3 regions of the Novosphingobium anseongense genome follow, and region 3 is predicted to be linked to each of the others. Evidence: predicted binding sites of a transcription regulator. Region 3 holds the regulator's gene; each other region holds the start of a gene.
The links. Region 3 encodes LexA, which represses DNA repair genes until DNA is damaged. Its sites were predicted from a motif close to GTTCCNCNCTTGTTCT; they were not measured.

Region 1: the regulator LexA is predicted to act here: its motif matches at 3,301-3,316, upstream of WG901_RS19585 (LexA family protein).
Region 2: the regulator LexA is predicted to act here: its motif matches at 1,652-1,667, upstream of WG901_RS09420 (ribonucleoside-diphosphate reductase subunit alpha).

The regions. Positions count from the first base shown of each region.
Region 1 covers NZ_JBBHJZ010000004.1:334,939-342,486, forward strand. The annotation lists gene WG901_RS19555 (cysteine dioxygenase family protein) at 1-231, opposite strand, end outside; gene WG901_RS19560 (LysR family transcriptional regulator) at 356-1,228, shown strand; gene WG901_RS19565 (SOS response-associated peptidase family protein) at 1,544-2,197, opposite strand; gene WG901_RS19570 (hypothetical protein) at 2,200-2,559, opposite strand; gene WG901_RS19575 (hypothetical protein) at 2,574-2,897, opposite strand; gene WG901_RS19580 (hypothetical protein) at 2,901-3,245, opposite strand; gene WG901_RS19585 (LexA family protein) at 3,386-3,799, shown strand; gene WG901_RS19590 (Y-family DNA polymerase) at 3,796-5,064, shown strand; gene WG901_RS19595 (SOS response-associated peptidase) at 5,240-5,884, opposite strand; gene WG901_RS19600 (hypothetical protein) at 6,008-6,265, opposite strand; gene WG901_RS19605 (hypothetical protein) at 6,702-6,998, opposite strand; gene WG901_RS19610 (c-type cytochrome) at 7,000-7,476, opposite strand; gene WG901_RS19615 (cytochrome c) at 7,508-7,548, opposite strand, start outside.
Region 2 covers NZ_JBBHJZ010000002.1:149,295-156,842, forward strand. The annotation lists gene WG901_RS09420 (ribonucleoside-diphosphate reductase subunit alpha) at 1-1,499, opposite strand, end outside; gene WG901_RS09425 (acyl-CoA dehydrogenase family protein) at 2,067-4,271, opposite strand; gene WG901_RS09430 (aldo/keto reductase) at 4,289-5,332, opposite strand; gene WG901_RS09435 (Rieske 2Fe-2S domain-containing protein) at 5,406-6,539, opposite strand; gene WG901_RS09440 (LysR family transcriptional regulator) at 6,660-7,548, shown strand, end outside.
Region 3 covers NZ_JBBHJZ010000001.1:1,071,572-1,079,119, reverse strand. The annotation lists gene WG901_RS05210 (sensor histidine kinase) at 1-642, shown strand, start outside; gene WG901_RS05205 (citrate synthase) at 711-1,994, opposite strand; gene gltX (glutamate--tRNA ligase) at 2,013-3,449, opposite strand; gene WG901_RS05195 (ComEC/Rec2 family competence protein) at 3,478-5,811, shown strand; gene lexA (transcriptional repressor LexA) at 5,911-6,612, opposite strand; gene WG901_RS05185 (molybdopterin molybdotransferase MoeA) at 6,694-7,548, opposite strand, start outside.

The DNA of each region.
Region 1 (7,548 bases), on a different contig from region 3:
GACGAAGCTCACCACGCAGTAGCGGTCTTCCGGATCGCAGTGCAGGAGATATTGCTGGTAGTACTGCGGATGAGGCCGCGAGAGCTCCTCGGGCAGCCAATCGTCGGTCGAAACGAGATCTCGCAGCAGGGCGCTGCCCTGGTTCAAGATGCCGTGTTCATCAATCCAAGGTTGCTCGACGAGCTGCGAGAACTGCTCGGTGAATTTCTCGAATTTCGGCGTTGCTGCCATCGGTTTCTCACTATCGTGCTAAGGTCGATGGCCGCTGGTTGACGGGTACGGCTTTGCAATTCAAATTCATAATATTTCGAGGTATCATCACGAATCTGAATGATATGGGATGGTCAGGAACACCATGGGCCTCAAAACCCTGCGCACGCTCATAGCCATCGCCGATCATGGCGGCTTCAGCGCAGCTGCCGAAGCTCTGTTCGTGACGCAGTCGGCCGTGAGCATGCAGATGAAGGCGTTGGAGGAGGAGTGGCGCATGCCGCTCTTCGATCGTGGACGCCGGCCTCCAGTTCTCAATCAGGCCGGTTGGAAACTCGTGCAGCACGGTCGAAAGCTGATCGATCAATACGACGCGCTTAAAAGGTCGGATGCGCTTCTGCGGCCGGATGTGGCGGGGCTGCTGCGTGTCGGCGTCGTGCCGAGCGTAGCGACTGGCATATTGCCGGGCATGCTTGCCTGGCTTGGCGGTGCCTATCCTGATTGTCGCGTCCATGTGCGTAGCGGGCTCTCTCAGGATCTGATCCGGGAACTGGGCGCGGGCACGATCGAGGCGGCGGTCGTGACCGAGCCGGACCGCGTAGCGAGCGGTCTGGTGGCAAGGTCGATCAGGACTGATGAGCTGAAGATGTACGTGCACCGCGAGCTGGCGGAAGGCGACGTCGCGCGCACGCTGGCTGCCGTGCCATTCGCACGGTTCACAAAGGAGATCGGTATCGGCCGAACGATCGATCGCGCGCTCAAGGATCGCGAGATCGAAGTAAATCCCTACGTCGAACTGGACTCAGTCGATGCCATGCTGCGGATCGTCAGGATGCGTCTTGCCGCCACCATCATACCCGAAGCGTCCGTTCCCGAAGATTGCGGTGACACGGTCCTGGCCATGTCGTTGAGCCCGCCCGTGTTCCGCAAATTATCGCTCGTCCTGAAGCAGGAATATGCCGAAGCTCCGATGATCGAGGCGCTTCTCGAGGCGCTGGCCGCGACAGCCCGCGCCTGACTGCAAAGTGGCGACGAGGGCATGGACCGCTTTGGGATCCATAGGGACTAGCGCAAAGATTTCTGGCTCCGTGTTCAGCGCCGACTCTACGCCCGTTCATAAGTCCTCGAGGTCTTCTGAAAGCCGTCCATATCTCCCAACCGTCGCCTCGGCGGAGGCACGGGCCAATCGAGCTCTCCATCCTGAAGCGGAAGGCGCTTGGAAGCGCGGCCGGCTGGGTCCCGCCTTCGCATATGCGACCCGGAAGAGTTTGGACGGGATCGGTTCTTCTTGCACCACAACGGGATAGCTGCCGGCCCCCCGACAAAGTGGCCTTCACAGCAGCGTGAGCTGCTCAACGAAGGGAAGCTTACCGCTTCGCCAGCGGTCTCGGGTGCGATTGACGAACATGCGCTTGGATGAAAGAGGTGGGGCGAACTGCAGGCCGATCACGTCTCGGATCCCACTGTTCAGCCAAACGCCCCATTCATGCCGTTCCAGGAGGACCGGCATGCGATCGTTGGTCGGCATCACCGCTGCGTTCGCATTCATGGTCATGCCGGCATAGACCGGCCCGATCTCCTCGGTTTCGGCCCAGAAGCCGGCCCATGCGACGATCGGCTGCTCCTTCACCGAGAACCAGGTCCGCGCCTTCTCGCCGGAATCGCCCGTGGGGTTCGCAAAATGGGTGAGGGGGATCAGACAGCGATTGCGCCGGTCCTGGACCACGTCTTCCCAGAGCGGATTCGTCAGGTCGGCGACGAGCCCGATGATGTCGCTGTGCTCGCCGCGTTCGCGCATCTCGCGCGTCATGCGCGGAAATCCCCAACGCATCGCTTCGAGCCGGCGGTCTCCGCTGCGTTGGGTCACCACGAGACCCTGCAGTCCTTCGACGACGTCGCTAGGATGATAGTCGGCGATGTCGCACTCGGCATCGAAGTGATCCGCCACGTCCTGGGCTGCGGCGAGGAGCGCGTAGAGCCGGGTCATGGCTAGTGCGCGGTCTTTGCGATCGGCGACGCGAAGTCCCCGAGCAGCTGCTCGATCGGATGCTGGCCGGTCTTCTCGTAGACGCCGCGGAAGAGCTTTGCATGGTAGTGAAGCTGCTTGCCGAACTGCTCGCACTGCTTGCGCAGGTCGCGGGGCGTGGCGCCTTCGGGCGACTGCTCGAGTACGAGGGCGAGCGCCATCAGAACGCCGTCGATCGCTGCATCGGGATCGCGGCCGGCGACCACGCCCGGCATGGAGCCGCTGACGATGATCTTCGTGACGAGCTCGGCGACCTTGAGCGAGATCTCGTTCTCTGGGGTGGTCTCCTCGCCGCCGCCAGCGACCAATTCCTGATAGTCCATGGGGCTCTTTCCTTTCAGGCTCGAAAGCGGCTCAGCGCGCGCTTCCATTCGCGTTCGTCGGGCATCTTGAGCTTGATCGTGGGCAGTTCGTCGCTCGCCTCGATCGTCCGCGGGCGGACCTTGCGATACCGCTCGCGCCAGCACCGCGAGCAGTAGAGGTGAGGGCGCAGGTCGCGAAATTCATCGCTCCAGCCCCGCTTCTCGCACAAATTCCATAGGCCGTGCGGCTGAAAGCAGGCAGCCTGCCCGCACGAGCAAGCGGCGCGCACGCTGTTCTTCCACAAGGCCGCCTCGAAGACGTTGGTCGCGACTCTGAGACCGTCCTGGTTGCGGCTCATGGGTCACGCCGCGGCATCCGCGGCAAAGTCGAACAGCGGCAGGCTTGGCGGCTGCCTCTCGGCGAGCGCGGTCGAGGCATGATCGGAGGCGACATTGACCCATTCGATGCTCCAGTCGAGCGAGAAGGACTTGCCCGCGCGGTCGATCGTCACCGCGCCAGCACCTTCGACGACGACCTCGAAGCGCGGATCGGAATGGTAGCTCGCGCGGATCAGCGACCCGTCCGACAGGGCGATGCAGTATGTGTCGACGAGCTCGGTCTCGCCGAGGAAACGCGGCGCGGCGGCGGGAATCGCGAGGCTCGCCTCGACATCGCCAACGACGCACAGCCGCGGCTCCTTGGGCATGGGAATTATGGTTATGGCCAATGCAGCTCTCCGACTCGGAACGAGGAATTATTATAGAACAAAATAGGTACAAAACCAATGACGTCCTCGCCGGCATCCGATACCCCAGGCCGGGTCCTCCTGATTCGCTGCAGGCTCAGATGCTCCAGATAGTCCCCATTCACCTCGCCCTGATCGAGCTGCCGATCCTGCTCGTCAGTGCTTCGGCGGGCTTTCCCTCGCCTGCCCACGACGACATGGAAGAGCCGATCAATCTGGGCGACTGGCTGATCGAGCACCCTGCCGCGAGCTACGTGATGCGCGTCGAGGGACGCTCGATGGAAGGCGCGGGGATCAACGATGGCGACCTGATCGTGGTCAGCCGCGCGAAAAAGCCCAGGCCCGGGCATATCGTCGTCGCCCTCGTCCATGGCGACCGGACATTGAAGCGCCTGCGACGCCGCGGCGACCGCCGGTGGCTCGTCGCCGAGGCGGACGGCTATCCCGACATCATCGTCGACGAGCACGTCGAAATCTGGGGCGTCCTTGCTGGCCTCGCCCGGCGCTACCCATGAGCGCGCCGGTCGCCCTCATCGATTGTAACAACTACTACGTCTCGTGCGAGCGGGCCTTCGACGCGAGCCTCGTCGGCGTACCGGTGATCGTACTCTCGAACAACGACGGCTGCGCCATCGCGCGCTCCGCTGAAGCCAAGGCGCAGGGCGTCAAGACGGGCGATCCGATCCACCTGATCCAGGGCAAGGTGAAGGCTCACGGCATTCGGGTGCTCTCGTCGAACTACGCTCTCTACGGCGACATGCAGCGCCGTGTCGTCGCGGCGATCCAACCCTTCGCGCGCGATTTCGAGATCTACTCGATCGACAAGACCTTCGTCGATTTCGCGGGCTTCGAGCATCTCGACCTCGTCGCGCACGCGCGGGAGATGAGCGCGCAGGTCCGCGAATGGACGACGATCCCGACCTGCGTCGGCATCGCGCCGACCAAGGCGCTCGCGAAACTCGCCAATGCCGCGGCCAAGAAGAACCCCCTGTTCGAAGGCGTCGCCGACCTGCGCGACGAGACGACGCGCAACTGGGTCCTCGACCGCTTCGCCGTCGGCGATGTCTGGGGTGTCGGCCGCGCGACCGCGACCAAGCTCCAGGGGCTCGGCATCCGCACAGCAGGACAGCTCCGCGACATGGCGATGAAGCAGGCCCGGGGCATAGGCACGGTCGTGCTCGAGCGACTGATCGCCGAGCTGCGCGGTGTGCCCGCCGCCGCCGTCGAGACGGTAGAGCCGCAGCGCAAAGGCATGGCCGTGACGCGCTCGTTCGGTACGCCGGTTGCCGACATCGACACGCTGATGGGCGCCGTCGCGCAATATGCCATGCGGGCCGGAGAGAAGCTGCGCCAGCACGGCCTCGTTGCGCGCCGCGTAACGGTCTCCTTCCATACCAACCCGCATAAGCCCGAGCGGCCGCAGTATTCCGCGACGCGCACGCTCAGCGCTCAGCCCATGACCAATGATGGCTTGGTGATCCTCGGCCTTGCCCGCCGCGGCGTGGAAAGCGCTTGGCGCGAAGGCTATGGCATCACCAAGGCCGGGATCATGCTCGAGGACCTCGTCGAGGAGCGGCTACGGCCTCTGGCGCTCTTCGAGGGCGATACCGAAAAGCGCGCGCGGCTGATGAGCGCGATGGACGAGGTGAACGGTCGTTTCGGGAAGTTCGCCGCGGTGCCGGCGACCCAGGGGTTCAAGCGCGACTGGGCCGCGCGATCGGATGCGCGGTCACCGAGTTACACGACAAGGATCGCCGAGGTGCCCGCAGTGCGCGCCTGACCTTTCCGCAAGACTGGAGGAGGGCAGGCCGATCTCGCGCGCAAGGCGAGGCATTGGCCTCGGTGCTTGGCCTGGGATTCAGGTCAGCACGTGGATGAGCAAGGGAATCCAGAACGCTGCGATCATCGCCCAGACCAGGATCCGTTCGGGCAGCGATGGCTTCTCGCGCCGGCGACTAAAGCAGGGTGGCGGTGGCATTGGCCGTGCTCCTCTTAGTCCAGGGCTCGGGCGTGCGATCGAACCGCAAATCGGCGTGAGAAGTTCGAACGAGCCCGAAGGCCTCCTCAGGCAAGCCGTGCATCCACTGATCGTACTCGTCGGGCCGGAGCAACACGGGCATCCGCGTGTGAACAGACAACATCTGAGGCGATGCCTCGACCATGACCATCGAATAGGCCTGGCCCCATTCGGCAGTGTCGCGCCAGATGCCGCCGACCGCAAAGATGTCCGTGCCCTCGATCGAACACCAGGTTCGTGTCATTTGGCCCTTGGGACCTTCGGCCTCGGCCCAGCCCGTGAGCGGGATCAGGCAGCGCCGCTTGGCAAAGCTGTCCCTCCAAAACGAGGTGTTTAGCTTGTCGCCGCGCGCGTTGTTGACCTTCTGCGGCTTGGACTCGGGTTTCATCGTCGGCGGACGGTACGGAAACCCCCAGATCATCGTCTCGAGCCGGCGTCGGCCCTCGACCTCGCGGATCACCATGCCGGGATAGCCGGGATAGGTTTCCTCGGCCGCGTTGAACGCGGCGATGTCGGGCGGAGCGACACTGAAATAGGCGGCTACCTCGGCAGCGCTCTTACGGACCGTGGAGAGGTTGCACATGCGCCATATCTATCATGCCAACGGCGATTGCGCAGGAGAATCGAAGAGGTGGAGGGTGGCGGGGGCAGGGCAATCTGCCATAGCGGATGTCGCGCTGAGCAGACTCGGGGAAGGGCGGGCCGGTTATCGCGGAACCGAACCCACTTTGGCTTCGCTCAGGATGTGCCTGACGCCTGCGATCACCACTTCGAGGAGCGCTTCCGTTGCGCTGGCGGGCGGAGGCGTGAGACTGTCACTGAGCAGGTCGGATGCGGCTCGCGCGCCGCTCCGGGCCAATTCCCGCTCGGGCCCCAAGGGCAGGTCTTCCAGTCTGCGCACGATGGCGCGGAGTTTCGCCGCGGCCTCCGTGGCGCGAACGGCATCTGAATACAAAAGGTCCATTCGCGATCCCGTACGCGTAAGGAGGCTGTAACGATTTTCGGTGGCGGACCCGGTCGGTCGATCATTGCGAAGGGCCGCCGGATCCGCGGCTGCTTGCCTAAGCGAAGGCGATTGAGAATCCGTTACGTCACCGGGGGCATCCTGGCTCCGCCCGTCGCTGACACGCGGCGACCTGCCGCAGTCGTAACAATGTGTTTACGCTGTGGAAGATCAATGGCGCCGCTCGTTGGCCGCTAGCGACCCGGGTCAACGGGCATCCCGGTCTCCCCGCCATTTCAACCGAAGTGGCGGGGGGATTTGAATCAGGTCATGTCTGCCGACAAGGTTACTGCCCGACGGCCGCATTGGGTTTCCCAATAGCGGCAGTTCATTCATGAACTGTGCTTGCGGGTTGGCCGATCCATATCGGGCAGCCGACGGATAACCTTTGCCGCTGCTATTTGCCGCGAGGCGCGAACGATCCGCACGAAGCGCCGGCGTTCACCGTCGCGTTCAGCATCAGGCAGTTGCCGCAGCCTTCTTCCGCCGCCGTGAAAAAGGCACAGCCGGCACAGCGGCGCGCAGGATCGGCGGCCGCCTCCATGTAGCCGATTGATCGCCGTCGGTTCTTCTGGCTGAGCGGCAGGGTTGCGGAATCGTAGCAGGCGGCGGCCCAGGCGGAGGAAGCCCCGAGCGCGGCGAGCGGGACGGCCGTGGCGGCGAGGCCGAGGAAACGGCGGCGATTGCTGTTCATCTCAGTTCGCCTCCACACGGAATTGGTCGTGGCAGGCCTTGCAGCTGCCACCGAGACTGCGTGCGGCCGCGCGGATCGCTGCGGCGTTGCCAGTGCTGACCGCGCGCTCGAGCGCGGCTGCCTGGACGGCGAAGCCATCTTGGAGCTGGCGGAAGCGCGCGCCCTGCGCCCAGATCTCAGGCTTGGCCGCCGTCTTCACGCCCGGTCGCGGGCCGCTTCCGGCCGGATACCAGCCATACTGGCGACCGGCGGCGGCGCGGATCCTCTGCACCGCGGCTCGCAACACCGGGGGCTGGGGCGAGGGCGCGCGCAGGCCGTCGTTGAGCGTCTTGAAGGCGGCGCCGAGATCGCGGTAGCCATCGATCCGCGTGCGGATCTGGTCCGCGGGTGCAGCGAGGAGCGGGGCGGCCGCAATTCCGGCAAGGGCGATGGCGGCGAGAGCCCGAAGCTTCGCCGGTTTCGATCGGTCGATGGTCATTGTCGTTTCCGTTTTCTTCCCTCTGACGTCTTCAGGTCGGCTTCTTGGGACCGCGATAGACGTCGTGGCATT
Region 2 (7,548 bases), on a different contig from region 3:
TTCTTGACGACGAACGAGCCCGACAGCGTCTTGTGCGTGTAGATGTTCGCAGGGATCGGCTCGATGCAGGCCGAAGTGCCGCCGCAGATGATCGAGATCGACGCGGTCGGCGCGATCGCCATCTTGCACGAGAAGCGCTGCATGACGCCCATGTCGGCGGCATCGGGGCAGGCCCCGCGTTCCTGCGCAAGCATCAGCGAGGCCTCGTCGGCCTTGGCGGCGATGTGCTTGAACATCTTGAGGTTCCAGGCCTTGGCCATGGCGCTCTCGAAGCCGATGTTCTTCATCTGCAGGAACGAGTGGTAGCCCATCACGCCCATGCCGACCGAACGCTCGCGCGCGGCCGAATACTTGGCGCGCGCCATCTCGTCGGGCGCACGGTCGATATAGTCCTGCAGCACGTTGTCGAGGAAGCGCAGCACGTCCTCGATGAACAGGTCGTCGCCGTTCCACTCGTCCCAGGTCTCGAGGTTGAGCGAGGACAGGCAGCAGACCGCCGTGCGATCGTTGCCGAGATGGTCGACGCCGGTCGGCAGGGTGATTTCCGAGCAGAGGTTCGAGGTCGAGACCTTGAGGCCCAGGTCGCGGTGATGCTGCGGCATCATCCGGTTCACCGTGTCCGAAAAGACGATGTAGGGCTCGCCCGTGGCCAGGCGCGTCTCGACCAGCTTCTGGAACAGGCTGCGCGCATCGACCGTGGCGCGGACCGAGCCGTCCTTGGGGCTGCGCAGGTGGAATTCGTCACCCGCGGCGACGGCTTCCATGAAGTCGTCGGTCAGCAGCACGCCGTGGTGCAGGTTCAGCGCCTTGCGGTTGAAGTCGCCCGACGGCTTGCGGATCTCGAGGAACTCCTCGATCTCGGGATGCGAGACGTCGAGGTAGCAGGCGGCCGAACCACGGCGCAACGAGCCCTGGCTGATCGCCAGCGTGAGGCTGTCCATCACGCGCACGAAGGGGATGATGCCGCTGGTCTTGCCGTTGAGGCCGACCGGCTCGCCGATGCCGCGCACCGAGCCCCAGTAGGTGCCGATGCCGCCGCCGCGCGAAGCCAGCCAGACGTTCTCGTTCCAGGTGTTGACGATGCCTTCGAGGCTGTCCGACACCGAATTCAGGTAGCACGAGATCGGCAGACCGCGACCGGTGCCGCCGTTCGACAGCACGGGCGTCGCGGGCATGAACCACAGCTTCGAGATGTAGTCGTAGAGCCGCTGGGCGTGGTCCTGATCGTCGGCATAGGCGTCGGCGACGCGCGCGAAGAGGTCCTGGTACTTCTCGCCCGGCAGCAGGTAGCGATCGTCGAGCGTGTCCTTGCCGAAATCGGTCAGCAGCGCGTCGCGGCTGTCGTCGGTGACGATCGTGAAGCGACGCGCGGCGATCGCCTTCGAATCCTCCTTGGGCGAAGCCGCCGCCTTCATCGCGCCTGTCACCGCATTGGCCAGGGCCTCTGCGCCGAGCTGGGCCACGAGATCGGTCTCGCTGGCTTCGGTCTTCTGCGTCATCGCGACTGCCGGGCTGGCGCCCGCCTCCTTCTTGTTCAGCGTGGGCGTTTCCGCCGCGAACAGGCTCGCTTCAGCACCGTCCATATCCGCCTCGTTTCCGTTCCTGAATTCCACGTTTCGGCCCCCGGTCTTCGAAAATGCGCTTCGCCTGTGTTCCACATTCGTTCGACTCAGCGGGCAAGCGCCCAACCTAGCGATACCGACGTGGCTTGGGGGAAAAACTTATCCCCCATTGCACTGCCGATGCGGGTCAGAAGACGCATCCGGACACTTGATTTCGCGGGACAGGGCCAATGTGGCGACCCCTCCGCTCGATTCAAGGTTTAGATGCACCCCTGCGCCGCAACCACAACCGATAGTGGCAAATTCCGAGTCGCGCGCAAGAGGGTTAATCATAATGAAAGGTTGATGAAGGCCTTGAGTGGCCTTTCGGACTCACACTCGGGGCAAGCGACGCGCCGATTTTCCAGCGGTCTCGCCGGGCGCAAGAGTCAAAGTGAATCTGTGAAAAAAATTCTGCGGAGGAATCGATCGTAGACGATCCTCCCCACGAGGGGAGGATCTTGGTCAGCCGCGGCTTCTCGGCAGGCCGAGCGCGCGCTCGGCGATCATCGAGCGGTGGACCTCGCTGGTGCCGGCATAGATCGTCGTGCCGTGGGCGTGGCGGTAGGACTGGTTGACGAACAGCGCGGCGCCTTCGCGCTTCGACAAGGACAGTGGCGCGGTCAGGTCGAGCAGGTCGCTGCCATCCTCGAGGAACTTCTCCGAGGAGAACAGCTTCGCCATCGGCCCGGCCGCGGGCAGGTTCTGCCGCTCCTCGGCGCCCCACAGCGCGCGCAGGCCGAGCATCTCCGAGATCGCGACATGCGCCCGCGCCCGCGCCAGGCGGCCTTGCGCACCGCGGTCCTCGATCAGCGGGCGGCCCTCGAACTGGATCTCGCGCGCGAGCACCTCGGCCGCCTTGATCATCGCGTGGTGCGCCTTCGAAAAGCCGCCGCCGCGGTGTTCGAGTTCGAGCGCGGCGCTCATCGTCTTCACCCCGCCATCGACCTCGCCGAGCCGCCAGGTGTCGGGCACTTTCACGCCGTCGTAGAAGGTGATGTTGGTGCGCTCGTCCTGGAAGGTGTGGACCGGCTGGACGGTGATCCCCTCGGCCTTGAGCGGCAGGATGAACATCGTCAGGCCTTTGTGCTTGGCGACGTCGGGATTCGTCCGGCAGAGCATGATCACGTAGTCGGCCAGGTTGGCGCCGCTGGTGAACATCTTGGTCCCGTCGATCCGCCAGCCGTTCCCGTCGGGCGTGGCCTTGGTCTGCGCGGCGAAGACGTCCGAACCCGAGCCCGGTTCCGAATAGCCGAGCGAGCAGACCGTCTCGCCCGCGAGGATGGGCTTGAGCACCTGTTCCTTGAGTTCGGGACTGCCGAACTTGTCGATCATCGCCGCGACCATCATCGTCGTGCCCTTGGCGTGTCCGGTCCAGCCGTGCTCCTCCCAGACCGAGGCGACCGCGTGGCTGGCATAGGGCGAGGCGGCGCGGCCGCCCTTCTCGGGCGGCAACTCGGGAAACAACAGCCGCGCCTCGGCGAGCTTCCTGTGCACCTCGGGATGATGCCCGTCCCACGAATAGTGCGCGTGCTTCTTGAGCTCGGGGGTCAGGGTCTTGCGGAAGAATTCGTCGGTCTCGCGCGCCAGGCTCTCGGCCTCTTCGCCGAGGTCGAAGTCGATCGAGACGGGGCCGACATCGGGCAAGGCCGCCGCCTCGCCCGCATAGATGCGCCGCCCCGCCTCCTCGAGCAGCCGCGCCGGATCGCCGAGGATCAAGCCCCAGGCCTTGGCGCGCAGGTTGTAGAGGTGGATGTCGTATTCGGTGGTCAGGCCGTAGCCGCCGAAGGTGCGCAGGCCTTGGATGCCCGCGCGCACCGCGGTCTGCGCGTTCCACCACAAGGCCAGACTGACATTGGCCGCGGCGCTCTCGTCGCCGACCGAGATCTCGTGGATCACCTTCCAGGCGAAGTGCTTGCCGCCCTCGACCTCGACCTGGAAGTTGGCGAGCGGGTGCGAGATGGCCTGGAAGGTGCCGATGAACTGGCCAAAGGCCTGACGCTCGCAGGCATAGGCCGCGGCGAGCCGCACGGCCTCGCGGGCAAGGCCGTTGAGCGCGAGCGCAGTCAACAGCTTCCACTCCTCGAGCCCGCCGGCGAAGGTCTCGACCGCCTGCTGGCCGCTGGCGAGGACCGTGGCCGGGAGCTTGCCGAGATCGAGTTCGCCGATGCCGTTCGCGGCGAGGTTGTCCTCGGCCTTGCGGTCGATCTCGCTCACCGCGATCGCCACGATGTCTTCGCCGCGGCGCGCGAGGACGAGATCGGCCTGGGCCCCGCCGGGCAGCCATTGCAGCGAATGGTCGACCACGTCGCGCAAGGCCAGGCTGGCGACCGCGCTACCGTCGACCACGCCCGCGAGCAGGTCTGCGGCGCCCAGCTGGCCAAGCAGCCGCGCCGCCAGCACGGCTTCGATCACCGGCCCCGAGGCAAGTGTGCGGCCCAACTCCTCGGCAACCAGCCCGGCGTCAAGCGTGCCCATGCCGAGCCCGCCAGCCTCCTCGGGCACGCGCATCGCGAAAGTGCCGAGTTCGGCCAGGCCCTGCCAGAGCGCGCGGTCGAAGCCACCTGTCTCCTGCGCGGCGCGCAGGCGCGGCATCGAGGCATGCTCGTCGAGGAAGCGCGCGAAAGTGTCGCGCAGCATCTGCTGGTCGTCATTCAGGCCGAAGTTCATCGTCTCACCCTGGCTTCTTATTTTGGATTGGGATTGGCGTCGTGGATCGCGTTGATCGCCTGGATGACTTCCTTGGGAAGCGAAAGCTCGACCGCGCCGAGGTTGTCGCGGAGCTGGTCAACCGAGCTTGCCGCCATGAGCACGGCGCCCATGAAGGGCTGCTGGCGCGCGAAGGCCAGGGCCATGTGTGCGGGTTCGAGCCCGTGCGCCGCAGCGAGATCGGCATAGGCGGCAATCGCGTGCTTGCGGTTCTCCGACAGCATCCGCGCGGCGAAGCTCTCGGACTGGCCCAGCGCGTCGGCCGGGCGGTTGCGGTACTTGGCGGTCAGGGTGCCGCGCGCGAGCGGCGAATAGGCGAGCAGGCCCAGCCCCTCGCGCAGGCCGATCTCGGCGAGGCCGAGCTCGTAATAGCGATCGAGCAGGCTGTAGCCGTTCTGTACCGAGGCGATCCGCGGCAGGCTGGCACGCTCGGCCTCGGCGAGGAAACGCATCACGCCCCAGGGGCTCTCGTTGCAGACGCCGATCGCGCGAACCTTGCCCTCGGCGACCAGTTCGCCGAGCGCCGCCAAGGTCTCCTCGATCGCAACCTGCTCGGGCGCATCGGGAACGCGCGAATAGCGCGAGCGGCCGAGCGTCGTCACCGCGCGCTCGGGCCAATGGAGCTGGTAGAGATCGATATGATCGGTGCCCAGCCGGCGCAGGCTGGCCTCGCAGGCCGCGCGGATGTTCGCGCTGTCGAGCCGGCGCTGGGCTCCACGGATATGCGTCATGTCGCCCGCGGCATTGCCCGGCCCGGCGACCTTCGTCGCGACCACCACCTTGTCACGCAGGCCCCTCGCGGCGATCCAGCGGCCGAGCACCTCTTCCGAACGCCCCTGCGTCTCGGGTCCGGTCGGCGTGGGATAGTTCTCGGCCGTGTCGAACAGGGTCACGCCCGCCTCGAAGGCCATGTCGAGCTGGCGCAGCGCGTCGGCTTCGGGCGTCTGGCCGCCGAAGGTCATCACGCCCAGACCGAAGGCGCTCACCTGCAGGCCGCTGCGGCCCAGTTCCTGATAGTCCAACAGGCCTCTCCTTCGCCCGACGCGAACCTTCCGCAGATCGCGACGCGATAATATCCCCAGATGGTAAGGCCGGCTACTCCGCGGCCTGTACGGCCGGCGCACCGGGCACACCCTTGACCCGATGCACGCCGCTGACCCGCGCGACGATCTCGGCGGCGCGCGCGCGCGGGTTGAAGAACTGGCTGTACCAGATCCGCGCCTGCCCGAAGGGGCCATCGGTGGGCAGTTGCATGATCCGCGTCGCCGCGCGCTTGGTCTGCCAGATCTCGCCGTCGTGGAGGCCGAGGCCCTGGCCGAACATCTGGTTGAGCATCCTGGCCCGCTCACGCGCGGCCTCGTCGACCACCCCGCCCGGCGCGCGCACCAAGGCCCCCTGCCAGAGCCGGCACGAGCCGTCGTCGATCGGCGTCGCCGCGATCAGTTCGGCCGCCTCGAGTTCGAAGAAGCGCGCGGCGTTTAGCCCGACGCCGTGATAGGCGTTGTCGGTCGACAGCGGCTGCTCGCCCTGCTGATCCCAGGCCGGCGTCACGCCTGGATGCCGCTGCCACTCCTCGCCGAAATCGACACGGTACGAGAGCACCGACTGGCGCTGGTGGTAGAGCACGCCCTGGACCTCGTTCTCGTAGTAGAGCGTTTTGCCGCCGTGCAGGTAGTTGAGGTGGGCATAGTCCGAATTGTTGTCGAACACCTCGACCGGATGGCACGGCAGATCGACGAGATGGTCGAGCCCCTGCCAGCGGACGTAGGCAGGGTCGTCCCACTCGGGGAAGACCGGCAGGTCGAAATCGGGTTCGCCGCCCTCGGGATCGTTCCAGCAAAACACCACGCCCCAGCGCTCCACGACCGCCCAGGCCTTGACCCGCGCCGCCTGCGGGATCGCGCCGTCGTAATAGGGGATGTGATCGCAGACACCCTCGCGGTTGAAGCGCCAGCCGTGGAACGGGCAGCGCACGCCCTCGCCCTGGACGTTGAGCCCGGCGCTGACGATGTACGAATGGTTCGACGTGCCGAAATGCGTGCCCATGTGCGGGCAATAGGCCGAGACCATGCCGACCGCGCCGCTCGCGCCGCGGAACAGCACGACGTCCTCGCCGAAATAGCGCGCGCTCAGCGGTCGCGCGCCGTCGATCTCGTTGCTGTTCGTGACGACGAACCAGCCGCGCGGAAAGGCATATTCACCCAGGTTGTACTCGGCTGACGCGGCCATCCTCGTTCTCCCGACGTCCGGCTTCGGCCGGATCGTTGCGGAAAGGATGCGCCGCGCGACCCCATGCTGCCACTACAATATCTGTGGTGCAGCAATGCCCTAATGGTATGCCTTGGCGCGATGGAACTGCGCCGGCTCCGCTATTTCCTGCGCATCGCGCACGAAGGCTCGCTCGGGCGTGCCTCGCGCGGCCTCGGCGTCGCGCAGCCCGCGCTCGGACGGCAGATCCAGCTGCTCGAAAGCGAACTCGGGGTGAAGCTGTTCCGCCGCGTGCCCAAGGGCATGCGGCTGACCGAGGAAGGCGAATATCTGCGCGAGGCGCTCGACCATCCGCTCGCCCAGCTCGATCTCGCGCTCAAGAACGTCCGCGCGCTCGCCGCGCGCGCCGAGGTCTTTTTCACCATGGGCCTGCCGCCGGGCGTGATGCAATTGCTCGGCCCGCGGCTGTTCCTGCGGCTGTCGCGCGACCTGCCGAACCTGCGGCTGCGCTTCGTCGAGAGCGATTCGGCCGCACTCGCCGCCGACCTGCTGCGCGGCGCGGTCGACATCGCCGTGCTCACCGGCGTCACTCCCGACGACCGCGTGTTCCGCAGCGAGGTCCTGCGCGAACCGCTGCTGCTGGTCGGCGCCCCCGGTTCGGCGCTGGCCGGGCGCGAGACGATCGCCTTCGCCGACCTGCACCACTTCCCGCTGATCCTGCCGAGCGCGCCCGACGGTCTGCCGACCCTGCTCGAAAAGCTGGCCGCGCGCGGCGACGACCGGTTCGTCGTCGCCAGCGAGGTCGATTCGATCGATCTCGCCAAGCAGGTCGTCGCGGCCGGCGCCGGCTATACGATCCTGCCGCCGCTGCTCTGCCGCGACGAAGTCGCGCGCGGCGAGCTGGTCGCGGCCGCGGTCGTCGACCCGGCGATCGACCGCACCGTGCTCTATGCGGTCCAGCCACTGTGGCGCGTGCCGCGCAGCACCTACAACGAGGTCGAGCGCGTGATCTTCGAGGAATGGACCGCGG
Region 3 (7,548 bases):
ATCGCCAATGCCGAGACGATCCATTCGCGTCTCGCGGGTCCGATTTCGGACGACTATGCCAACTATGCCGCGGACATCGCTTCCGCGGGGCAACATCTGCTGGCGCTGATCGAGGATCTGACCGATCTCGAAGTGGTCGAGGCCGACGACTTCTCGACCGCACCCGATCGCATCGACCTCGCCGACGTCGCCCGCCAGGCCGCGGGTATCCTCGGCGTTCGGGCGCGAGAGAAGCGCATCGCGCTCGACGCACCGCGCCCCGGCGAAAGCCTCCCCGCCGTGGCCGAATTCCGTCGCGTGCTGCAGGTTCTGATCAACCTCGTGACCAATGCGATCCGCTACTCGCCCGAGGATTCGCAGGTCTGGATTCGGCTCGAGGATTCGATCGATGCCGGCCCGGGCCGCGTACGCGTGGTCGTCTGCGATCAGGGGCCGGGGCTGTCCGAAGCGGACCAGGGCCGCATCTTCGAGAAGTTCGAGCGGCTCGGCCGCAGCGGCGACGGCGGCTCGGGCCTAGGGCTCTACATCTCGCGCCGGCTGGCGCGCGCCATGGGCGGCGAACTCAGCGTCGAGAGCGCATCGGGGCAGGGCGCCCGCTTCATCCTCGACCTTCCGGCCGCGCCGGACGGTTCCCAGAACTAGCTTCGCAAAAGAAAAAGCCCCCCGTCGCGCGGCGACGGAGGGCTTGAACTTGGCCTGCGCCGATCGGCTTAGCGCTTGTCGACCGGGATGTAGTCGCGCTGCGCCGGGCCGGTGTAGAGCTGACGCGGACGACCGATCTTCTGGCCGGGATCGCTGATCATTTCGTTCCACTGCGCGACCCAGCCGACCGTGCGGGCGAGTGCGAAGAGCACGGTGAACATCGTGGTCGGGAAGCCGATCGCCGAGAGGATGATGCCCGAATAGAAATCGACGTTCGGGAACAGCTTCTTCTCGATGAAGTAGGGATCGCTGAGGGCGATCTCTTCGAGGCGCATTGCCGTCTCGAACAGCGGATCGTTGACCTTGAGCGCGTCGAACACCTCGCGCACGGTCTGCTGCATGACCGTCGCGCGCGGATCGTAGTTCTTGTAGACGCGGTGGCCGAAGCCCATCAGGCGGAACGGATCGTTCTTGTCCTTGGCGCGGGCGATGTACTCGGGGATCTTGTCGGGGGTGCCGATTTCCTTGAGCATCTCAAGCGCCGCCTCGTTGGCGCCGCCGTGCGCCGGGCCCCAGAGGCAGGCGATACCGGCCGCGATGCAGGCGAAGGGATTGGCGCCCGACGAACCGGCGAGACGCACGGTCGAGGTCGAGGCGTTCTGCTCGTGGTCGGCGTGGAGGATGAAGATGCGGTCCATCGCCTTTTCGACCGCCGGGATCACCTCGTACTCTTCCGCGGGCACGCCGAAGGTCATGCGCAGGAAGTTGCCCGTGTAGCTCAGCGAGTTGTCGGGATAGAGCATCGGCTGGCCGACCGAATACTTGTAGGCGGCCGCGGCGATCGTCGGCATCTTCGCGATCAGGCGGTGCGAGCTGATCTTGCGATGCGTCGGGTCCGAGATGTCGGTCGAATCGTGGTAGAACGCTGAAAGTGCGCCGACCACGCCGCACATGATGGCCATCGGGTGCGCGTCGCGGCGGAAACCCTTGTAGAAGCTCATCAGCTGCTCGTGCAGCATCGTGTGGCGCGTGATCGTGCGATCGAAGTCCGACAGTTCCTGGGCCGAAGGCAGTTCGCCGTTCAGCAGCAGATAGCTGACTTCCATGAACGAGCTGTTCTCGGCGAGCTGGCCGATCGGATAGCCGCGGTGGAGCAGAACGCCTTCGTCACCGTCGATGTAGGTGAGCGCGCTTTCGCAGCTCGCCGTCGAGGTGAAGCCCGGGTCATAGGTGAACTTGCCCGTCTGGCCATAGAGCTTGCGGATATCGATCACGTCCGGACCGATCGAGCCGCTCAGGACCGGATAGTCGAAATCCTTGCCGTCGGTGCTCAGTTTAGCTTGATTGCCCAAGTGCCTTACTCCTCAGATTTATTCTGCTTCGGCCGGCGCGGCCTGGGCGGCGATGCGCGCCAGGCTTTCTTCCCGACCGAGCAATGTGAGAACATCGAAAATGCCCGGTGACGTCGTCTGTCCCGTCAGAGCCGCGCGCAGCGGCTGGGCGAGCTTGCCGAGGCCCAGGCCGATCTCTTCGGCCATCGCCTTGAGACTGGCTTCGAGGCCTTCGCTTGTCCAGCCGTTTTCGGCCAGCAGGCGGTCCTGAATGCGGGCCAGAAGCGCGCGCGCCTCGGGCGTCAGCAGCGCTTCGGCCTTCGCATCGAGCGTCAGCGGACGCTGCGCGAAGAGAAACACCGCGTTGGCCGCGAGCTCGTTGAGGTCCTTCGCGCGGACCTTGAGCACCGGCATGGCGCGCGCCAGCAGCGCGAGATCGGGCGTGCCCCCAACCTTTTCGGCGAGCTTGGCGCCGACCAGTTCGGCGAGGCGCGCGTCGTCGGCCTCGCGGATGTAGTGGCCGTTGAGGTTGAGCAGCTTGGCCGTGTCGAAGCGCGAGGGGCTCTTGCCGACATGGTCGATGTCGAACCACTCGACGGCCTGCTCGCGGCTGATGATCTCCTCGTCGCCGTGGCCCCAGCCGAGGCGCAGCAGATAGTTGAACAGCGCCTCGGGCAGCAGACCGAGCTCGTCGCGATAGGCGTCGACGCCCAGCGCGCCGTGGCGCTTCGAGAGCTTGGCGCCGTCCGAGCCGTGGATCAGCGGCACGTGGGCATAGATGGGTACGTCCCAACCCATGCCGTGGATGATCGAAAGCTGGCGGAAGGCGTTGTTGAGATGGTCGTCGCCGCGGATGACGTGGGTGACGCCCATGTCGTGATCGTCGACGACGACCGCGAGCATGTAGGTCGGCGTGCCGTCCGAGCGGAGCAGCACGAAATCATCGATCTCGGCATTGCTGACCGTGACGCTGCCCTGGACCAGGTCCTCGATCACGGTCTCGCCTTCGCGAGGGGCCTTAATGCGCACGACCGAAGGGGCGCCGGCGGGCGCGGTGGCAGGATCGGCATCGCGCCATTCGCTGTCGATGCGGAAGGGGCGACGCTCGGCCTGGGCCTGCTCGCGGCGCGCGGCCAGCTCTTCGGGCGTCAGGTAGCAGCGATAGGCGTGACCGGAATCGAGCAGCGTCTGCGCGACTTCGGCGTGGCGCTCGGACCGGGCGAACTGGAACGTGGCGGGCTCGTCGCCGTCGAGGCCGAGCCAGCGCAGGCCGTCGAAAATCGCCTCGATCGCGGGCTCGGTCGAACGGGCGCGGTCGGTGTCTTCGATGCGAAGCAGATACTTGCCGCCGTGATGGCGGGCGAACAGCCAATTGAACAGCGCGGTGCGCGCGCCGCCGATGTGGAGATAGCCGGTGGGCGAGGGCGCGAAACGGGTAACGACCGTCCGTGCGTCCTTGCCGCTAGCGCTTGCCATCTTCGCTCCTTCCTGCCCAAACTCTTGCATGCTCGAGAGTGCCGCTGTCTCTGACGAAACGGCCCCGGAGTCGAAGGGCGACCTCGCCCGGGGCGCTGCACTGCAACATCGCCCTTGGCGCAGCCGAAGCGGCTTGTCCAGCGTGCCCGACGCGGTCGAGCGATTTCTTGGCACGGCCGGGTTCGAACGCGGTCCCTGGCTGGCCGTGGCCTTCGCGGCCGGCATCGCGCTCTGGTTCCTGCTGGCGAACGCGTGGCAGTGGCTGGCCCTGCTCGCCACCTGCGGCGCGCTGACCATGGCAAGCCTGGCGGGCTTCGCGCGCGACGGACGCTTTCCCTATCTGCGGCTGGCAATGATCGCGCTCGCCCTGCTGATCGCGGCGGGTTGCGCCGTGGTCTGGAGCAAGTCCGAACTGGTCGGTGCGCGGCCGATCGAACGGCCGCTGGTGACCGAACTCTCTGCCTTGGTGCTCGACCGCGAACCGCGCCCCGCCGAGGACCGGGTACGCCTGTTGCTGGCGACGCGCGAGCCTGAGACCGGGCGCGCGATCCGCGTGCGCGTGTCGTTGCCGCTCGCCGAGGATCGACAGGACCTGAGTTCGGGCGCGCGGATACGGCTGAGAGCGCGGCTGATGCCGCCGGCACCGCCGATGCTGCCGGGCGCCTACGATTTCGCGCGCACCGCCTGGTTCTCCGGAATCGCGGCGACGGGTTCGGTACTGGGCACGGTGACCGTGATCGAACGCGGATCGGGCGGCGGCTGGCTCGAACGGGCCCAGGCGCGGCTGTCCGCGCATGTCCGCAGCCGGCTCGATGGCTCGGCTGGCGCGATCGCAACCGCTTTCGCCAGCGGTGACCGCGGTGCGATTTCCAAGGCCGACGACGAAGCGATGCGCGACGCCGGGCTCAGCCACCTGCTGTCGATCAGCGGGCTGCACGTGAGCGCCGTGGTCGCGGCGGTCTACCTGATCGCCCTGCGTCTGTTCGCGCTCTGGCCCTGGCTGGCGCTGCGCGTCCGGCTGCCGCTTTTCGCAGCGGGAGCCGGTGCGGGTGCGGGCATTTTTTACACCTTGCTGACCGGGGCCGAGGTTCCGACCGTACGCTCGTGCATTGGCGCGGTGCTGGTACTCGTGGCGCTGGCGCTGGGCCGAGAGCCGCTGTCGATGCGGATGGTCGCGGTGGCAGCCTTCTTCGTCCTGTTGTTCTGGCCCGAGGCCGTGGTCGGCCCGAGCTTCCAGATGAGCTTCGTTGCGGTGATCGCGATCGTTGCGCTGCACGGCGCGGCGCCGGTGAGGGCATTCCTCGCGCCGCGCGAGGAGGGCTGGTATACGCGGCTGGCGCGCAACCTGGCGATGCTGCTCGTCACGGGCGTGGTGATCGAACTGGCGATCATGCCGCTCGGCCTGTTCCACTTCCACCGCGCCGGCGTCTACGGCGCTCTCGCTAATGTCGTCGCGATCCCGCTGACGACCGTGGTGACGATGCCGCTGATCTTCTTGGCGCTGGTGCTCGATCTCGCCGGTCTCGGCGCGCCGGCCTGGTGGCTCACTGGGCAGTCGATCGACGTGATGCTCGCGCTCGCGCACTGGGTCGCGGCGCAGCCCGGCGCGGTGACGACCATGCCCGCCATGGGGCGTGGCGCGATCGCGCTGTTCGTTGCGGGCGGGCTCTGGCTGGCGCTGTGGCGCGGGCACCTGCGGCTGTGGGGGTTGGCACCGGTGCTGGTCGCGACAGTGTCACTCGCTTTCCTGCGCCCGCCCGACATTCTGGTCTCGGGCGACGGGCGTCATGTCGGCATCACGGGAGTGGACGGCGGCGGGCTGCTGGTCCTGCGCGAACAGAAGAGCGAATTCGTTCGCGACAACCTCACCGAACTCTCGGGCATGGACGGCGAACTGCGGCTGCTCGAGCAATGGCCGGGCGCGCGCTGCAATCGCGACTTCTGCGCGGTCACGCTGCCGCGGGCCGGGCGCGAATGGCATCTGCTGATCGGCCGCGGGCGTGACCGGGTGGCCGAGCGGCAACTGGTGGCCGCCTGCGACCGCGTCGATATCGTAATTTCCGACCGCTGGCTGCCGCGCAGCTGCCGTCCGGCCTGGCTCAAGGCCGACCGACGGACGCTGGAGCGGACCGGTGGACTGGCGATCGATCTGGCGGAGCGGCGCGTGACCACGGTCGTCGAAACGCAGGGCGAGCACGGCTGGTGGCGCAAGCCGGAAGATCGGCCGTGGGTCCGGCCCGCAAGCGGGCGTGGCGAAACTCAAGCCGCCAAAGCTTTGCCTGCAATCCTTGTCGCCCCTGAAAATGTAGGGACCCAGCCAAGCTCCCGTCCTGAAACGGAGGGTGCGTCGAGGCGCCCTTAGATGGCCCCCTGCCTTCGCACGGGTGACGATCGGATAGAGTGCCTGGAGAAGGGTGCTTCGAGAATTATCGATGAGGCGGCGGCAGGCCGCCGTTCCCCATCAGTGATACCGCCGCAGCAGTCCCGCCAGCTTGCCCTGAACCTCGACTTCGCCATCGCGATAGATCTGCGGCTCGTAGGCCGAGTTCGCCGGATCGAGACGGACCAGGCCCTTCTCATGATGAAGGTACTTGAGCGTCGCTTCCTCGCCGTGGATCAGCGCCACCACGATCTCGCCGTCGCGCGCGGAATTGGTGCGGCGGATCAGCGCGAAGTCGCCGTCGAGAATGCCTGCCTCGATCATCGAGTCGCCCGAGACCTCGAGCGCATAGTGCTCGCCGGGGCCGAGCAGCGCGGCAGGAACGGGCAGCATCGACTGGCCTTCGAGCGCCTCGATCGGCACGCCTGCAGCGATGCGGCCGTGGAGCGGGATCTCGATGACGTCGTTCGCCGGCTCGGGCCGCGGCGCCGGGGCCGCGGGCTTGAGTGCGGTCAGCGCGGAGTTGCTGTTGGCTGCGGCGCGGGTCGTGGTCTTGGCGGTCGTCACGTCCTCGGGCTGCTTGAGCACTTCGAGCGCGCGGGCACGGTTGGGCAGGCGGCGGATGAAGCCGCGCTCCTCGAGCGCCGAGATCAGCCGGTGCACGCCCGACTTCGACTTGAGATCGAGCGCTTCCTTCATTTCCTCGAACGAGGGGGAAACGCCGCTCTCTTCGAGGCGGGTCTGGATGAAGCGGATCAACTCGTGCTGCTTGCGCGTCAGCATCCTGCAGTCTCCCCTTGAAGCTCAAATAGGCGGAAGTTCAGTGAACGAATGCGGAACAATTAAGAAACGATTCGAGTGCCGTCAAGCAATTCCGCCATTCTCCAGCAAGTAGGCCGTGACCGTGTCGCCAGTCTCTCCAGCGGGTTCATGAGCGGCGCGGTCGATCAGTGCGTTACTGGCGGCGAGCGGGGCTATCGCACCGCTGTCCTGGATCGCCTGCGGTGTCACGCTTTCGCCATCCCACACCGCGCGCAGGAATTCGCGCCGCGCTCCGCCGGCACGCATGGGGGCTGCCAAACGGGTGCGAATCCGCCGCGGCAACGGCTGGGCAGCGCCGAGCAGCGCGCGCAGCAGCGGTAGCAGGAACAAATAGGCGGTGACGTGGCTCGACACCGGATTGCCGGGTAGTCCGAGGATGATCTGCTTGCCCCGGGTAGCGACGAGGATCGGCTTGCCCGGCTTGATCGCGACGCGCCAGAAGTCGAGTTCGGCACCCCAGGCGAGCAGGGCCGGGCGAACGAGGTCGTGATCGCCGACCGAAGCGCCGCCGCTGGTGACGACGACGTCGGCCTCGGCCGCGCGGTCGAGCGCTTCCGCCATGGCCTCCATCGAATCGGGTACTGGGCCCACACGCTCGACGTCGCATGACAGCGCGCGCGCCATCGCCGATAGCATGACGCCGTTGCTGGCCGGAACCTGGTGCGGCGCGCAGCTTTCGAGGTCGACCGCGAGCTCGTCGCCGCTGTCGAGCACGACGATGCGCGGCCGACGGCGCACGGCGACATGGCTATGCCCAGCGGAAATCGCGAGCGCCGCCTGGGCCGGGCCGATATGCAGGCCCGCGGTCAGTACCTCTGTGCCGAGCGCGAAATCGAGCCCGCTGCGGCGGATGTGCTTGTCCGCCGGGATGGGTGCTTCACCGGTCAAGGTGATGCG